DNA from 2 places in the Thioalkalivibrio sp. ALE25 genome. Region 1 is predicted to be linked to the other one. Evidence: predicted binding sites of a transcription regulator. Region 1 holds the regulator's gene; the other holds the start of a gene.
What was found. Region 1 encodes FliA, which starts transcription of late flagellar genes. Its sites were predicted from a motif close to GCTAAAGTTNNNNNNNNNNCNGCCGATA; they were not measured.
Positions count from the first base shown of each region.

Region 1 (7,728 bases):
CCGCAGGAGGACGAGGGCGGGGCCCGGTCCGAGGATCGCGACCTGACCTGGGAAGACGTGCCGCCGGTGGATCTGGTGTCGCTGGAGGTGGGCTATCGCCTGATCCCGCTGGTGGATCGCACCCAGGACGGCCAGCTGATGGGCCGGATCAAGGGCGTGCGGCGCAAGCTCTCGCAGGAGCTGGGATTCCTGCTGCAGCCGGTGCATATCCGCGACAACCTCGAACTGAGCCCGAATGCCTACCGCATCAGCCTGCTGGGCGTGACCGTGGCCGAGGCCGAGGTCTTCCCCGAGCGCGAACTGGCGATCAATCCGGGCGAGGTGTTCGGGACGGTGCCGGGCACGCCGACCAAGGACCCGACGTTCAATCTGGATGCGCTGTGGATCGACCCGGCGGACCGCGACCAGGCCCAGGGTGCCGGCTATACCGTGGTCGACTGCGCCACGGTGATCGCGACCCATCTGTCACAGGTGTTCCGCGAGAACGCGCATCGCCTGATCGGCCACGAGGAGGCGCAGCACCTGCTCGACCAGCTGGCGCGCCATTCGCCGAAGCTGGTGGAAAACCTGGTGCCCAAGACGCTGTCCCTGTCCATCGTGCTGAAGGTGCTGCAGAACCTGCTGGCCGAGCAGGTCTCGATCCGCGACCTGCGCACGATCGCCGAAACCCTGGCAGACGAGGGGGTCAAGAGTCAGGATCCCGGCACTTTGACCGCGGCGGTGCGGGTGGCCCTGGCGCGCTCGATCGTGCAGGACCTGGTGGGGCCGGAGGACGAGCTGCCCCTGATCGCGCTGGATCCGTCGTTGGAACAGCTCTTGCATAAGTCCCTGCAGGGGAGCTCGGGCGGCACGGTTGGACTGGAGCCCGGGCTGGCGGAGCGGCTGCAGCGCTCGGTGGCCGATGCGGCCCGCCGCCAGGAGACGGCCGGACAGCCGGCGGTCCTGGTGGTGGCACCGGAGATCCGCTCCTGGATCGCCGGGTGGCTGCGCGGCGCGGTCCGCAGTCTGACCGTGCTGGCCTTCACCGAGATTCCGGACAATCGCCGGATCCGGGTGGTTGCCACCGTCGGCCAGGAAGAGTCGCAGAAGCAGTCCGCCTGAACGACACGATGAAGGGTTCCGCCGCGCGAGCGGCGCAGGAGAAAAAGCATGAACGTCAGACGATATCGGGCCCGGGACATGCGTGATGCGATGCGCCAGGTGCGCGAGCAGCAGGGCGAGGACGCGGTCATCCTGTCCAGTCGCCGGGTCGACGGCTGGCTGGAGGTGGTCGCGGCGCTGGAGGACGGCGCCGCGTCGGAGCCGGTAGCCGCGCAGGACGCGCCCGCGACGAGCCGCGAAGCGAGCACAACCGCCCGGCCGGCCCGCGAGCGCGGCGCCGGTCAGGCCGCAGCGTCGTGGCCGGCCGACCCGGAGCTGACCGCCATGCGGCAGGAGCTGCGCGACCTGCGCAGCCTGATGACGCGCCAGTATGCGGAGAGCGAAGAGGCGCGCTGGGCGGCCCGCCACCCGCTGGCGGCGGAATGCAAGGCGCGCCTGATCGACCGCGGGTTCAGCGACGCCCTGGCGCGCAGCCTGGCCGGAAGCATTCTCGATGACAGCTCGCCGGAACAGGCCTGGGAACGCCTGCGGGCGCGGTTGTCGGGCGCGATTGCCACCCACCGGCCGGACATCCTGGACGAGGGCGGCCTGCTGGCGCTGGTCGGGCCCACCGGCGTTGGCAAGACCACCACGCTGGCCCGCATCGCGCTGCGCCAGATCCGCCGCATGGGCCCGGATTCGGTTACGCTGGTCACCCTGGACAGCCAGCGCATCGGGGCCACGCGCCAGTTGCAGGCCTTCGCCCAGATGGCGGGGATCTCGGTGCGGGTGCTGCAGAACGCGAGAGAGTTGCGCGAACTGGCGCGCCGCGTGGAGGATGGGCACCTGATCCTGGTGGATACGGCGGGACAGGCCCCGCGGGCAGTGGAGGACGAATCCCTGTTCGCGCACCTGCCGCCGGACATCCGGGCCGAGAGCTGGCTGGTGGTGTCGGCGACGACCCAGGGGAGCGCGTTGCGGCGGGTGCTGGAGGCATTTCGCAAGGCGGAGCCCTCGGCGCTGGTGCTGACCAAGCTGGACGAGGCCGAGGAGCTGGGCGAGGTCCTGTCCGTACTGCTCGATCAGCACCTGGGGCTGGGGTTCGTCAGCGATGGCCAGCGTATTGCCGAGGACTTTCACCGGGTCGATACCGGGTATCTGACCCGACTGGCCCTGGAGGATGCCGCCGATGAACCCGGGGCAGCGGCCAATGCCCGCGAGACCTGGGCGGCCGAGCGCCTGGCGGAGATGGAACCGCCGCGGCGCGCGCGCGCCCAGGCACGTCCGGCACGGGCGGCGGAGCCCGCCACGCTGGAACTGATTCAACCGGTCGGGAAGGGGCGCTATGCCACGCACTAACAAGCCGTTGAAGGTCATCGCGGTTGCCTCGGGCAAGGGCGGGGTGGGCAAGACCAACGTATCGGTGAACCTGTCGGTGGGCCTAGCCCGGCTCGGGCGCGAGGTCATGCTGTTCGACGCCGATCTGGGCCTGGCCAACGTGGACCTGCTGCTGGGGATGCGTCCCGAGCGCACGCTGCACGACCTGGTGACCGGTGATGTGGAGAGCCTGGAAGATGTGCTCGTCCAGGGACCGGACGGGGTGAAGGTGGTGCCGTCGGCTTCCGGGATCGCGGCGATGGCCAACCTGACGCCGGCCGAGCATGCCGGTCTGATCCATGCCTTCAGCGCCTATCGCAAACCCCTGGATGTGCTGATCGTGGACACCGCGGCCGGCCTGCAGGAATCCGTGACGTCGTTTTGCCGCGCGGTCCAGGAGACCCTGGTGGTGGTCTGCGACGAGCCCGCCTCGATTACCGACGCTTATGCCCTGATCAAGGTCCTGCACCGCGATCATGGCCTGCGTCGCTTCCGCATGGTGACGAACATGGTCGACGGCCGCGAAGGCGCCGAGCGACTGATGCAGAAACTCAATACCGTCTGCGGCAACTACCTGCCGGAGGTGGTGCTCGACCTGGCCGGCTATATTCCGATGGATGATCACCTGCGCAAGGCGGTGCAGAAACGCGCGCCAGTGGTACAGCAGTACCCCGGGAGCCCGGCGGGGAAGGCCTTTGCCGAACTGGCACGGACCGTGGACCGCTGGCCGGTGGGCGGCGGTGACCAAGGTGGCGTCGGGTTTTTCGTGGAACGGATGCTGCAGAGCGCATGATGACGACGCGTAATCGACTTTCCGGCTATCAGGCGGCCTCCGCGGCCAGCGGCGGGCACGAGGAGCTGATTGCCGATCACGTCGAGCTGGTCCACCGCATCGCCCATCACCTGATGGCGCGGCTCCCCGCCTCGGTGCAGGTGGATGACCTGATTCAGGCGGGCATGATCGGGCTGCTCGAGGCGGCGCGCCAGTTCGAGGGCGGCCAGGGCGCGACCTTTGCCACCTACGCCGGGATCCGCATCCGTGGCGCGATGATCGACGAGCTGCGCCGCAGTGACTGGACACCGCGTTCGGTGCACCGCAACAGTCGGCGTATTGCCGCCGCGATCCAGACCGTCGAGGCGCGCGAGGGGCGGGCGGCGCGTGGCAGCGAGGTCGCCGCCGAGCTGGACGTGCCGATCGACCAGTACTACGAGATGCTGCAGGATCACGCCGGGGCCCACCTGTTCGCCCTGGACGACCTCGGCGGGGGTGACGACGGGGCCGATCGCGTGATCGAAGGGCAGGAGGTGTCGCCGGCCCGCACCCTCGAGGCCGGTGAGTTCCGTCAGGAACTGGCCGAAGCCCTCGGCGACCTCCCCGAACGCGAGCGGCTGGTGCTGTCGCTCTACTACATCGAAGAGCTCAACCTGCGCGAGATCGGCGCCGTGCTGGGCGTGACCGAGTCGCGCGTCAGCCAGATCCGAAGTCAGGCCACCATTCGACTGCGCGCCCGCCTGGGTTCGTGGCTCGAAGACGGTACGGCTTTGCAGTTATTCTAAAACCCACCCTACGAATCCCGGAGTGACGTGTGGACAAGGGAATGAAGATTCTCATCGTGGACGACTTTTCCACGATGCGGCGCATTATCAAGAACCTGTTGCGTGATCTTGGCTTCAACAATACCCAGGAAGCCGACGACGGCAGCACCGCGCTGCCGATGCTGCAGAACGGGGATTTCGACTTTCTGATCACCGACTGGAACATGCCCAACATGCCGGGGATCGACTTGCTGAAGGCCGTGCGCGCCGACCCGAACCTCAAGTCCATGCCGGTGCTGATGGTAACGGCGGAGGCCAAGCGCGACCAGATCGTCGAGGCGGCCGAGGCGGGCGTGAACGGCTACGTGGTCAAGCCGTTCACCGCCGAGACGCTGAAGGAGAAGATCGACAAGATCTTCGAACGCATTGAAGCACAGGGATAATCATGGGCCTGTGACCGATATGCCCGACGCCCGTGGCACCGACCGCCGCGGGCGTCGTCCGAAACCTTCCGCGCCGTACCCGCAAGAGGCTTCTCATGACTGAACAGGAACACCCACCACGCGACGATCAGCTGGAGCTTGCGCGGCAGTTGGTCAAGACGCTGGAGGCGGGCGACGACACGGGCGCCCGGGCGCTGGTGCAGGATCTGGCGCGCCCCTATGACCGCGAACTCTTCGACGAGCTGGGCAAGCTGACCCGTGATCTTCACGAGGCCCTGCAAAGCTTCCGCGGCGATTCGCGTCTGGTCGAACTGACCCAGGCGGAGATCCCGGACGCAAAGGAACGCCTGAATTACGTGGTCACGATGACCGAACAGGCGGCCCACGACACCATGAATGCCATCGAGTCGAGCCTGCCGATCGCGGAGTCGTTCAGTCAGCAGGCGGCCGACCTGACGGCGAAGTGGACGCGCTTTCGCAACCGCCAGCTCTCGGTGGAGGAGTTCCGGGACTTTGCCCGCGAGCTCGACACGTTCTTCGCGCAGGCGGGGGAAGACACCGAGGAGCTGCGCCGGCTGCTCTCCGAGGTGCTGATGGCACAGAGCTATCAGGATATTACCGGCCAGGTGATTCGCCGCGTGATCCAGCTGGTGACCGACCTGGAAGAGAACCTGGTGTCCCTGATCCGGCTCTCCAGTGGGCGCATGGAGCAGGTCGAGGCGGCCGAGGCGTCGCTTGAACAACGCGAGGAGGATCGCGAGGCGGACCGCAAGGGTCACGGTCCCAGCGTGCCCAAGACTCAAGATTCCGCCGCGGATGTCGTTCAAGGACAGGACGAGGTGGACGATCTGCTATCGAGCCTGGGCTTCTAGGCAGTTCCCCTCATGCGAATGGCGCCACGCGACCGGAGAGACTGAATGGCCATCGACCCCAATGACGAAATCCTTCAGGACTTCCTGATCGAGGCCGGGGAACTGCTGGAGGGGCTCAACGAGCAACTCATCGACCTGGAACAGAATCCGGATGACCGGGATCTGCTGAATGCGGTCTTTCGTAGCTTCCATACCATCAAGGGCGGGGCCGGCTTCCTGAGCCTGGATCCCCTGGTGACCGTGTGCCATCACGCGGAGGACGTCTTCAACCTGCTGCGTAACGGTGAGCGGCGGGCGGACAGTCACCTGATGGACACCATGCTGCGGGTGCTGGATACCCTGAACGTGATGTTCGGGGACCTGCGCTCCGGCGTGGATCCCACGCCCGCCGAGGCCGACCTGGTGGAAAACCTCCGGCGCATGGCGAACAACGAGGACGTGGCGGCGGAGCCCGCCGCGCCGCCGCCCCCGGAACCCGAGCCGGAGCCAGAGCCCGAACCGCAAGCGGATACGGATGCGGAACCGGCGGCGGATGGCGAAGCGATGGTCGGTGCCGGTGACGAGATCACCGACGACGAATTCGAGGCCCTGCTCGACAGCCTGCACGGCGATCAGCCGCCGAAGCCCGTGGAGACGGGCTCCACCGCGGGCGATGCGGCCGGAGAAGAACCGGCTGCGGAGGGTGAGGGTAGCTCCGGCGACCTGATCACCGACGACGAATTCGAGAACCTGCTGGACGAGTTGCAGGCCAAGGGCGCCGGGCCGGCCGCTACCGGGGCGGTCCCCAGCCCCGCGGACGAAGAACCTGCGGAAGCCTCGCCGGCCTCGCCCGAACCCGCCGAACCGGAGAAGGCCGCCGCACCCGCCGATACCCCCGCGGGAGGCCAGGGCGGAGGCGGCGGCGTGCGTGCTGGAGGCGGAGGTGCCGAGGGGGGTGGACGCGCGGCCCCGCAGGGCGAGACCTCCGTGCGCGTCGATACCGAGCGCCTGGACGAGATCATGAACCTGGTGGGCGAACTGGTTCTGGTACGCAACCGGCTGAGCATGCTGCGCTCGCAGCATGTCGATGACGAGCTGGGCAAGGCGATCAGCTCCCTGGCCCTGGTGACCTCGGATCTGCAGACCTCGGTGATGAAGACCCGCATGCAGCCGGTGAAGAAGGTCTTCAACCGCTTCCCGCGCGTGATCCGCGATCTCTCCCGCAATCTGGGCAAGGAGATCGAGCTGGAGATCTTCGGCGAGGACACCGACCTCGACAAGAACCTGGTCGAGGCCCTGTCGGATCCGCTGGTGCACCTGGTCCGGAATGCCGTGGACCACGGCATCGAGACCCCCGAGGTACGCGAGGCGGCGGGCAAGCCGCGCAAGGGGACCGTAGTGCTGGGGGCCGCCCAGGAAGGCGATCACATCGCGCTGCTGATCAAGGACGACGGCGGCGGCATGGACCCGCAGGCCCTGCGGCGCAAGGCCGTGGAGAAAGGCCTGATGGAACCGGCCATGGCCGAGCGCATGACCGATCGCGAGGCCTTCAACGTGATCTTCATGGCCGGCTTCTCGACCAAGACCGAGATCTCCGACGTCTCCGGCCGCGGGGTCGGGATGGACGTGGTCAAGACCAAGATCTCGCAGCTCAACGGCACCATCGAAATCGACTCCGAGGTGGGCGTGGGCACCACGCTGCGGGTCAAGCTGCCCCTGACGCTGGCGATCCTGCCCGCGCTGATGGTGATCCTGGACGGCCGGCGCTTCGCCATCCCGCTGGCGTCGGTGTCCGAGATCCTGGATCTGGACCTCACGAAGACGCATTACGTGGATGACCAGGAGGTCATCATCGTGCGCAAGCAGGCACTGCCGATTCACTACCTCAAGCGCTGGCTGAAGCCGGGCCACGAGCCCGAGCCGCGCAAGGACGCCCATGTGGTCGTGGTGCATACCGCCGATCGCAAGGTAGGTCTGGTGGTGGATGATCTCGTCGGTCAGGAAGAGGTGGTCATCAAGCCCCTTGGGCAGAATCTGCAGGGCGTGAAGGGCCTGGCGGGTGCCACGATTACCGGGGATGGCGGGATCGCGTTGATCCTGGATGTCTCGGATCTGGTGACCATCCTGATGCGGCAACTGCAGATGTCCGGCCGTCCCCGCCGCGCATCGCGCACGAGCGAGGGCTGAGGATGCCGATCAGGGTTCTGGTCGTCGACGACTCCGGGTTCTTTCGTCGACGCATTGCGGAGATTCTGGATTCCGACTCGGGCATCGAGGTGGTCGGCTCGGCCGAGAACGGCGAGCAGGCGATCGCAAAGGTGCGCGAGCTCGACCCCGATGTCGTGACCATGGATATCGAGATGCCAGTCATGGACGGCATCACCGCGGTACGCAAGATCATGGCCGAGAGTCCGCGGCCGATCCTGATGTTCTCCAGCCTG
Region 1 covers NZ_KB897928.1:99,595-107,322, forward strand. The annotation lists gene flhA (flagellar biosynthesis protein FlhA) at 1-1,101, shown strand, start outside; partial or broken gene flhF (flagellar biosynthesis protein FlhF) at 1,150-2,257, shown strand; gene C996_RS0104490 (MinD/ParA family protein) at 2,426-3,250, shown strand; gene C996_RS0104495 (RNA polymerase sigma factor FliA) at 3,247-4,014, shown strand; gene cheY (chemotaxis response regulator CheY) at 4,056-4,436, shown strand; gene C996_RS0104505 (protein phosphatase CheZ) at 4,532-5,308, shown strand; gene C996_RS0104510 (chemotaxis protein CheA) at 5,354-7,474, shown strand; gene C996_RS0104515 (chemotaxis response regulator protein-glutamate methylesterase) at 7,477-7,728, shown strand, end outside.

Region 2 (7,728 bases), on a different contig from region 1:
TCCATCATCTTCACCTGCATCTCGAAGTGACGGGACAGCTCGATCATTCGGGTCAGGGCCTCCACCGTGTTCACGTTGCTGCCCTCCAGCATTCCGGAGACCACGCGAACCTCGGCATCCGCCGGGGCCTCGCCACCATCCGCCAGGCGGAACAGGCCGTCATCACCCCTTTGCAGGTCGTCCGTATCGGGGTTGACCAGGCGGATGCGTTCCACGGCTGCCAGGGCCTCCGGACCCACGCCCAGCGGGCGCACGCTGATCGTGCCGTCGGTGCCAATCTCGATCTGCTCCGCCGGCGGGATGGCAATCGGCCCGCCATCCCCCAGGACCTGGTGGCCCTGCGCGGTGCGCAGCAGGCCGAAGGCATCCACATGCAGCGAACCGGCCCGGGTATAGCCCTCCTCCCCTTCCGGTCCCTGCACCGCGATGAACCCCTCGCCCTCGATGGCGATGTCCAGATCACGGCCGGTGCTCTGCATCTTGCCCTTGCTGAAATCCACCGCCTCGTTACCCACCTGGGTGTAGTCCCGCGAGGCATAGCCCGGGCCGCGTACCGGCACCGTATCCGCGGTGGCCAGGGCCTGGCGGAAGCCGTCGGTGTTGGCGTTGGCGAGGTTGTGATTGTTGATGGCCTGTGCGTGCATCGTCTCCTTCGCACCGGACATCGCGATGTACAGAAATCGATCCATGCTCAAGCCCTCTTTACCTACTTATCCGTTACTTAGCGGATATTGATGATCGTCTGGGTGACCTGGTCGGCCGTGGAGATCGTCTGCGCATTCGCCTGGAAGTTGCGCTGCGCGGTGATCAGGTTCACCAGCTCCTGGGCGATATCCACGTTCGAGGCCTCCAGCGCCCCAGCCTGCACCGACCCCAAGTTGCTGGATCCGGGCCGATCCAGGCGCACATCACCTGCTGCAAAGGTTTCGGCCCAGTTGTTGTCACCCAGCTGTTCCAGGCCCTGCGGATTGGGGAAATTCGCCAGCGCCAGCTGACCCAGCTCCGTGGACTGCCCATTGGTGAAACGAGCGAACACCACGCCGGTTTGATCGATGTCGATACCGGTGAGCTGTCCAGAGGCAAAGCCGTCCTGATTCAGGTCATTGACGGAAAAATCTCCGCCGAACTGGGTCGTACCGTCGAAGCTGATATCGAATTCCAGATCATCTGCCCCGTCCAAGCTAGTGCCCGGGACGAATAATCCCTCTGCAGCGGGACTAACACCGTTCAACTGACCGCTTGGGCCAAAGTCCAGTGTTAGCGCAGATGCCGGTGTACCAGGAGTAGCCGGGTCATCTGGATACTGAACCTCTACCAGCTCACCATCGTCTTGACGCACCGCGACATGGGCGTTCCACTCGTTCTGCCCCGTCTTCACGAAGTAGAGGTTGGCGTCCCGCGCAATGCCCAGAGAGTCATACATCGTGAGCGAGGTCGAGAAGTTGTAGGTCTCCGGATCCTCGAGATCAAAATCGTCCGGATCGGCACTCAAAGCCGGCGCATCCGAACGCAAATTAATCAGTGCCTCGAGATTCTCGGTGGCCTGAGGGGCGGCCGTATCGGTTTGCAGACGCAAATCCCCGAGATTCGTACCACCCGCCTCGTCATAGCCCTGCAGGCGCAGGCCCTGGTTGTTCACCAGGTAGCCGTCGCGGTCGACCTGGAAGGCCCCCGCCCGGCTGTACACCGTGCTGCCCTGGTCATTAAGGACGAAGAAACCCTCTCCGTTGATCGCCAGGTCCAGGCCGTTCTCGGTGAACTCGGTCCGTCCCTGCGAGAACTGCTGGGTGACCGCCTGCAGTCGTGTGCCGGAGCCGATGGCTGTCTGGCTGATCCCGCCGAAGCTCTGGGCGAACACATCGCCGAACTCGGCACGGGAACGTTTAAACCCCGTGGTCCCCGAGTTGGACACATTGTTACCGGTGGTCTGCAGATCGGCCTGGGCCGCGTTGAGTCCGCTCAATCCGATATTGAAGGGCATGGGGTGTTTCCTCCGTCAGGGTTCTTGTTGCGGGGCGTCAGCCGCCAATCCGCCGTACATCCGAAAAGCTGATCTCGCCCAGGCCCTGCACGGTCAGTGCCAGCCCGGAGTCACTGCCCACCGCGACGCTTTCCACGCGGGCATCCAGAAAGGTATCCACGGCCTCCGACTGGGTCCCGGAGCGGGCCGTGGCCTTGAATTCGTAGACGCCCGGTGGCGCGAAGGTGCCGTCGTCGCGCATGCCGTCCCAGGTGAACTCCTGCAGGCCGCTGCCGGCAGCGCCCATATTCATGCGGCGAATGCGCTCGCCATTCGGGCTGTACACGTCGATCTGCAGCTCTTCGGTGGCGCGCTCCAGATCGACCGCGCCGTTCACCCGCCCGTCGGGCCCCAGTTCGCCAAACTCGACGGGCACCAGTACATCCTTGCCAACCAGCGAAGCCGCCTGCAGCGTCTGGTTCTGCCCCAGGGACTGCGCCAGCTTCTCGAAGGACTTGGACAGCTGCTCGATGCCGGTCACGGTGGAGAACTGCGCCATCTGGCCGAGGAAATCACCGTTATCCATCGGCTCCATCGGGTCCTGGTTCTCCAGCTGGGTGGTCATCAGCTTGAGGAAGTCGGACTGCCCGAGGCGGTCCATCTCGCCTTCCGGCTTCTTCTCCGGGCGCGACAGGCCGAGGCGATCCAGCAATTCGGGGGAAATCTGTGTCATGGCGGGCTCCTCTAGCCTTGGCCGATCTGCAATGTGCGCTGGAGCAGCTGACGCGAGGTCTCCATCACCTCGACGTTCGCTTCGTAGTTGCGCGAGGCGGACATCATGTTGGCCATCTCCTCGACCACGCTGATCGCCGGGCGGAAGATGTAGCCCTCCTCGTTCGCCTGCGGGTGGTGTGGCTCGTAGTGGGCCTGTGGCGCGGCCTGCGACTCGGTCACGCCGGCCACCCGCACGGACGTCGCCGCACCATTGGGGTTGGCCTGATCCATCACGCTCTGGAACAGCACCTGCTTGGCGCGATACGCCTCGTCCGGGTTGGTGGCGGCGGTGTTCGCGTTGGCCAGATTCGAGGCCACGGTATTCAGGCGCACCGACTGCGCCGACAGCGCCGAAGCCGAGGTATTGAACAGACTGAACATATTGCTCACGACATCGATCTCCCGATCAGGCCCGCGTTAACGGTCGCCCCTCAGGGCTTCGCGGATGCCGGAGACCCGGCGATTGAGGAATTCCAGACTGCTCTGGTACTGGATCGCGTTCTCGGCAAAGGCGGCACGTTCCATCTGCGGATCCACCGTGTTGCCATCCAGGGACGCCTGCGAAGGGACGCGATAAAGCGCCTCGGCCTGCCCGTTCATCGCCCCGGCATTGGGGTCGATATGCGCCGCCTGGCTACGCGCCATGGGCAAGTGATTGCCGCTCCCAGCCGCGGACTCGAGCACCGCGCGAAAGTCGATATCGCGCGCCTTGTAGTTCGGGGTGTCCGCATTGGCGATGTTGGAGGCCAGCAGCTCCATGCGCTGGGCGCGCACGTTGACCGCCTGCGGCAGGATGCCCATCGCCTTGTCGAGAGAGAGACTCATCGTTTCCGTCCTGTCCGCCCGTGGCGGACCCTCGCTACCAGAACCGGGACGCAGCCATTGCGGCCCTTTGCGAGGAGACCGATGCAATCGCTATGCCAGCGACGGGAATCCGTCTCGGCTGGGGACGCCCTTAGCGGGAAACGTGGGAAGGGGGCAATTCGAGTCGCGGCCGCATTGCGCGGGCGTTTCGGACCTGGCGGCCCTGCGACGGAGGGGCGTCAGGATTTGAGCCGGAGGACCGAGCCGTAGTCGGTGCGAACCGTCTCGAAGGCCTTGGTGTACGGGCCGGCCGTCTCCGAAGCGCCAAGAAACAGATAGCCGCCCGGATTCATCTGCCGGGCAATACCGTCAAGAACCTGTCGCTTGGTCTCGCCGGAGAAATAGATCAGCACGTTGCGGCAGAACACCAGGTCGAACTTGCCCAGTGCCGCGTAGCTGTCGATCAGGTTGAGCTTCTGAAAACGACAGCGCCGCTGGACCTCGGGAACGACCTTGTGGCCGTCCGTCACGGTCTCGAAGAAGCGCGCGCGGCGGCTCTCGCTCAACCCGCGCACAATACTCAGGCCGTCGTAGACCGCCCGCCGGGCGTCATCCAGGATCTTCTCCGACAGGTCCGTCCCCAGGATGGATACCGGCACCTTGCGCGGGGGGCGGGATTCCTCCCACTCGGAGACGACCATGGAGATGCTGTAGGCCTCCTGGCCACTGGAACAGCCGGAAGACCAGACCTTGATGCTGCTTCCCTTCGCAGCCAGCTCCGGCAACAACACATGCCGGAGGATCTCGAACGGAAAGCCATCGCGAAACCACGAGGTTTCGTTGGTCGTCATCGCGTCGATCACACGGGTGCGCAGCCGCGGATTCGGGGCTTGCCGCATCGCGTGCAGGAGCTCCGGCACGCTCTTGAAGTCGAACTCGTCGAGCAGCCGGGACAGTCGGCTCGACACCAGATACTGACGGCTGTCACCCAGCACCAGGCCGCAGCAGTCCTGCAGGAAGCGGGAAAACTCCTCGTAATCGCGGGAATCGATCACCGGTTCATCCCCGAGCACAGTCCATGGTGATTAGCATCCTGATGACGAGTCCTTGACAGCGGCGCCCGCGCCACGAAACGCAGGGGGAATCCCCGGTAGCGGGTTTCAGTATACGGTGTCGCAGGCGGGACACGACACTGGGCCCTTGTCGGCCATGTGACGCCGCCCCGGCCTTGCCGGGCGGCAACCCCGTTCCCCCCGGCGGTCATTCGACCTGTTGATCCTCGCGCCCGGTCTGGTCGAGCACCGCGTTGGCCAGTTCGTCGGGGTTGAATTTCGAGAGAAACGCATCGGCCCCGGCGCGCTTGACCATGTCGGTATTGAACTCGCCGCTCAACGAGGAATGCAGCAGCACCTTCAGATCTTTCAGGGCGGGATTGTCCCGGATCCGCGCCGTCAGCGTATAGCCGTCCATGCGTGGCATCTCGATGTCCGAGATCACCAGCTCGATCTGGTCGCGAACCGGGCCCTCCCCGGCCTTCTGCTCCAGGAAGTCGAGCGCCTCCTGACCATCCTTGAAAACCTCGTATTCGAACCCGAGACCGCGAATCGCCCCCTCGATCTGCTTGCGCGCCACGACCGAGTCGTCAACGATCACGACCTTGCGCCCCCCCGCTGGCGTGGCGTCCGCTCGGATGGACTCGGAGACCTCGGTCGGCAGAGGATTGACGATCGAAAGCACCCGTTCCACGTCGATGATCTCGACCAGCTTGTTGTCGATCTCGGTGACCGCGACCAGGAAGGACTCGCGCCCCGTACCACGCGGAGGGGACTTCACGTCCTGCCAGTTCACATTCACGATCCGGTCCACGGCCGATACCCAGAACCCCTGAACCGAACGGTTGAACTCGGTGACCACCACCTTCTGGTCGCCGCTGTCGCTGGCACCGGCCGCGCTGCGCAGGCCCATGGCGCGCGCCAGATCAATGATCGGCACCGTGCCGCCCCGCAGCGTAGCCACACCGCGCACCACACTCATCGACCCCGGGATCTGGCGCAGCGGCGGCGACGGGATCACCTCGCGCACCTTGAACACGTTGATTCCGAAGGTCTGTGATCCACCCAGGTGGAACAGCAGCAGTTCCATCCGGTTCTGACCCACCAGCTGCGTTCGCTGGTTCACATCGTCAATGAATTGACTCATGGTGCTGCTCTCCTTGTCCCGCGCCCATCTGCCGCGAGCCGCTCCCGGGAGGTCAGTGTGCACCGCGCACCCCCGGGCTGTCATTTGCAATCGCCTGTATGCGCCTTCTGGCGCCGCTTCCCAGGGATAACGGCATCGAACGCCGGGCCTTGAGTCGGGCACTGCCCGGACAACTGGCATCAAACCTGCATAGCTTCGGGTCCGCGAACGGACGCGGCAGACCCGGGGTATTCCCTCGGGCGGCGAGGACCGGCATATGCATCCACATACAACCTGTACATCACGCTGCATCCCCATGGGGCTCATGGCTCTCGTGGCGTGGTTCGCGCTCTCCGTGCCGGCCCACGCCGAGATCCACCCCGTTGCGGAGATCCGCGCGGCCGCGGAACAGTTTCTGTTGCAGGAGCTGGACGCCGAACATAGCGACGACATCAATATCGAGATCGGCCAGCTCGACAACCGGCTCCGGCTGGCCTACTGCCATGAAGGACTCAACGCCCGTTTCCCGCCCGGCGGCCGCCGCGACGGCAATACCGCGATCCACCTTCAGTGTGCGGGCCCGGTCACCTGGCAGCTGTATGTCCCGGCCACGGTGGAACGTTACGCTCAGGTGCTGGTGGCCAGTCGCAACCTCCCTCGCCAGCACACGCTGACCAGCGGCGATCTGCGCTTCCAGCGCATCGAGACGTCACGCCACGCGGGCAGTTATCATGAAGACAAGTCGGCCCTCATCGGTCAGCAGACCCGGCGCAGCATTCGTCCGGGCCAGATCATCGGCACACAGCACGTCACCCAGCGCGAGATCGTCAGCCGCGGCCAGCGGGTCACGATCCTTGCCGAAAACGGCTCGATCGCCATCCGCATGCAGGGCGAGGCCCTGGAAAACGGCACCCTCGGGGACCGCATCCGGGTCAGGAACACCTCGTCCGGGCGCGTGGTCGAGGGCGAAATCCAGCCCTCCGGGCACGTCCGGGTGACACTTTGATGCCGACTCTGTGATTGGTGTTACAAAAACCACCGCCACAGGGCTACAGTTTCAGCACACGCGGCCGTAAACACTTGCAGCACAGTTACAACGACAGGACGGCACAATGGATATCAAGGGCCTCAATACGAACAGTCTGCGCCCCGACGGCCAGAGCTCCACGGTCAAGGGCCGCGAGGACTCCAGCGGCGCGCCCAACCGGGCGCAAGGGTCGGATAGCGCCGTGACCACCGGTAACGATTCGCTCACCCTGACCGGCGCCGCCCAGGCGATGAGTTCGGCCGCCAGCGCCGGCGAGAACGCCCCGTTCGACGCGGCGCGTGTGGCCGAGCTGCGCGAGGCGATCGCCAGCGGCAACTACCCGGTGGACAACGAACAGCTGGCCGACCGCATGATCGACCTCGAGCGCCTGCTGCGCTAATCACGGACCTCACCGATGAACACCGACACGCGCCATCGCCTGCTGCGCTCCCTGGAAACCTCGATCCGGCTGGCCCACCAACTGGAAGAGGCCCTGATCCAGGAGACCCGCGCGGTCGAGGCGCGCACCCCGGAGACCCTGCAGGAAGTCGTGGCGACCAAGCAGGGGCTGCTGCAGGAACTCGAGACCGAGACCCGCCAGCAGCGCGCTATCGCCGAGGCCGCGAGCGAGTCATTCACGCCCGAGGGCATGGCCCGCCTGCTCTCGCGCATGGACGACGGTGCCGTCCTCAACGATCACTGGCAGGCCCTGCGCCAGTCCATCGAGCGCTGCAACACCCTCAACCAGGGCAACGCACGCCTGATCGATCGCGATCGCCAGCGCGTGGAGCTCTCCATGCAGATCCTGCGCGGCGAAGAGGCCGGCCCGGCGGCGACCTACGACCCCTACGGGCGCACCCGCCCCAACACCCGTGGCGGACGCCGTATCACACAAGCCTGATGCAGCTTATTCGCACCGATGCTGGCATTTCGGATGCTCGACCAGTACCTTGCGTCCTCACACCCAGCTAACGTCACGGACGCA
Region 2 covers NZ_KB897934.1:68,994-76,721, reverse strand. The annotation lists gene flgF (flagellar basal-body rod protein FlgF) at 1-689, opposite strand, end outside; gene flgE (flagellar hook protein FlgE) at 722-1,981, opposite strand; gene C996_RS0110150 (flagellar hook assembly protein FlgD) at 2,019-2,693, opposite strand; gene flgC (flagellar basal body rod protein FlgC) at 2,705-3,124, opposite strand; gene flgB (flagellar basal body rod protein FlgB) at 3,152-3,559, opposite strand; gene C996_RS0110135 (protein-glutamate O-methyltransferase CheR) at 3,778-4,593, opposite strand; gene C996_RS0110130 (chemotaxis protein CheV) at 4,799-5,737, opposite strand; gene flgA (flagellar basal body P-ring formation chaperone FlgA) at 6,033-6,722, shown strand; gene flgM (flagellar biosynthesis anti-sigma factor FlgM) at 6,829-7,143, shown strand; gene C996_RS0110115 (flagella synthesis protein FlgN) at 7,159-7,644, shown strand; gene C996_RS0110110 (flagellar brake protein) at 7,728-7,728, shown strand, end outside.
Region 2: a site for FliA is predicted at 5,865-5,892, ahead of C996_RS0110130 (chemotaxis protein CheV). Genes of this name have one in related genera too.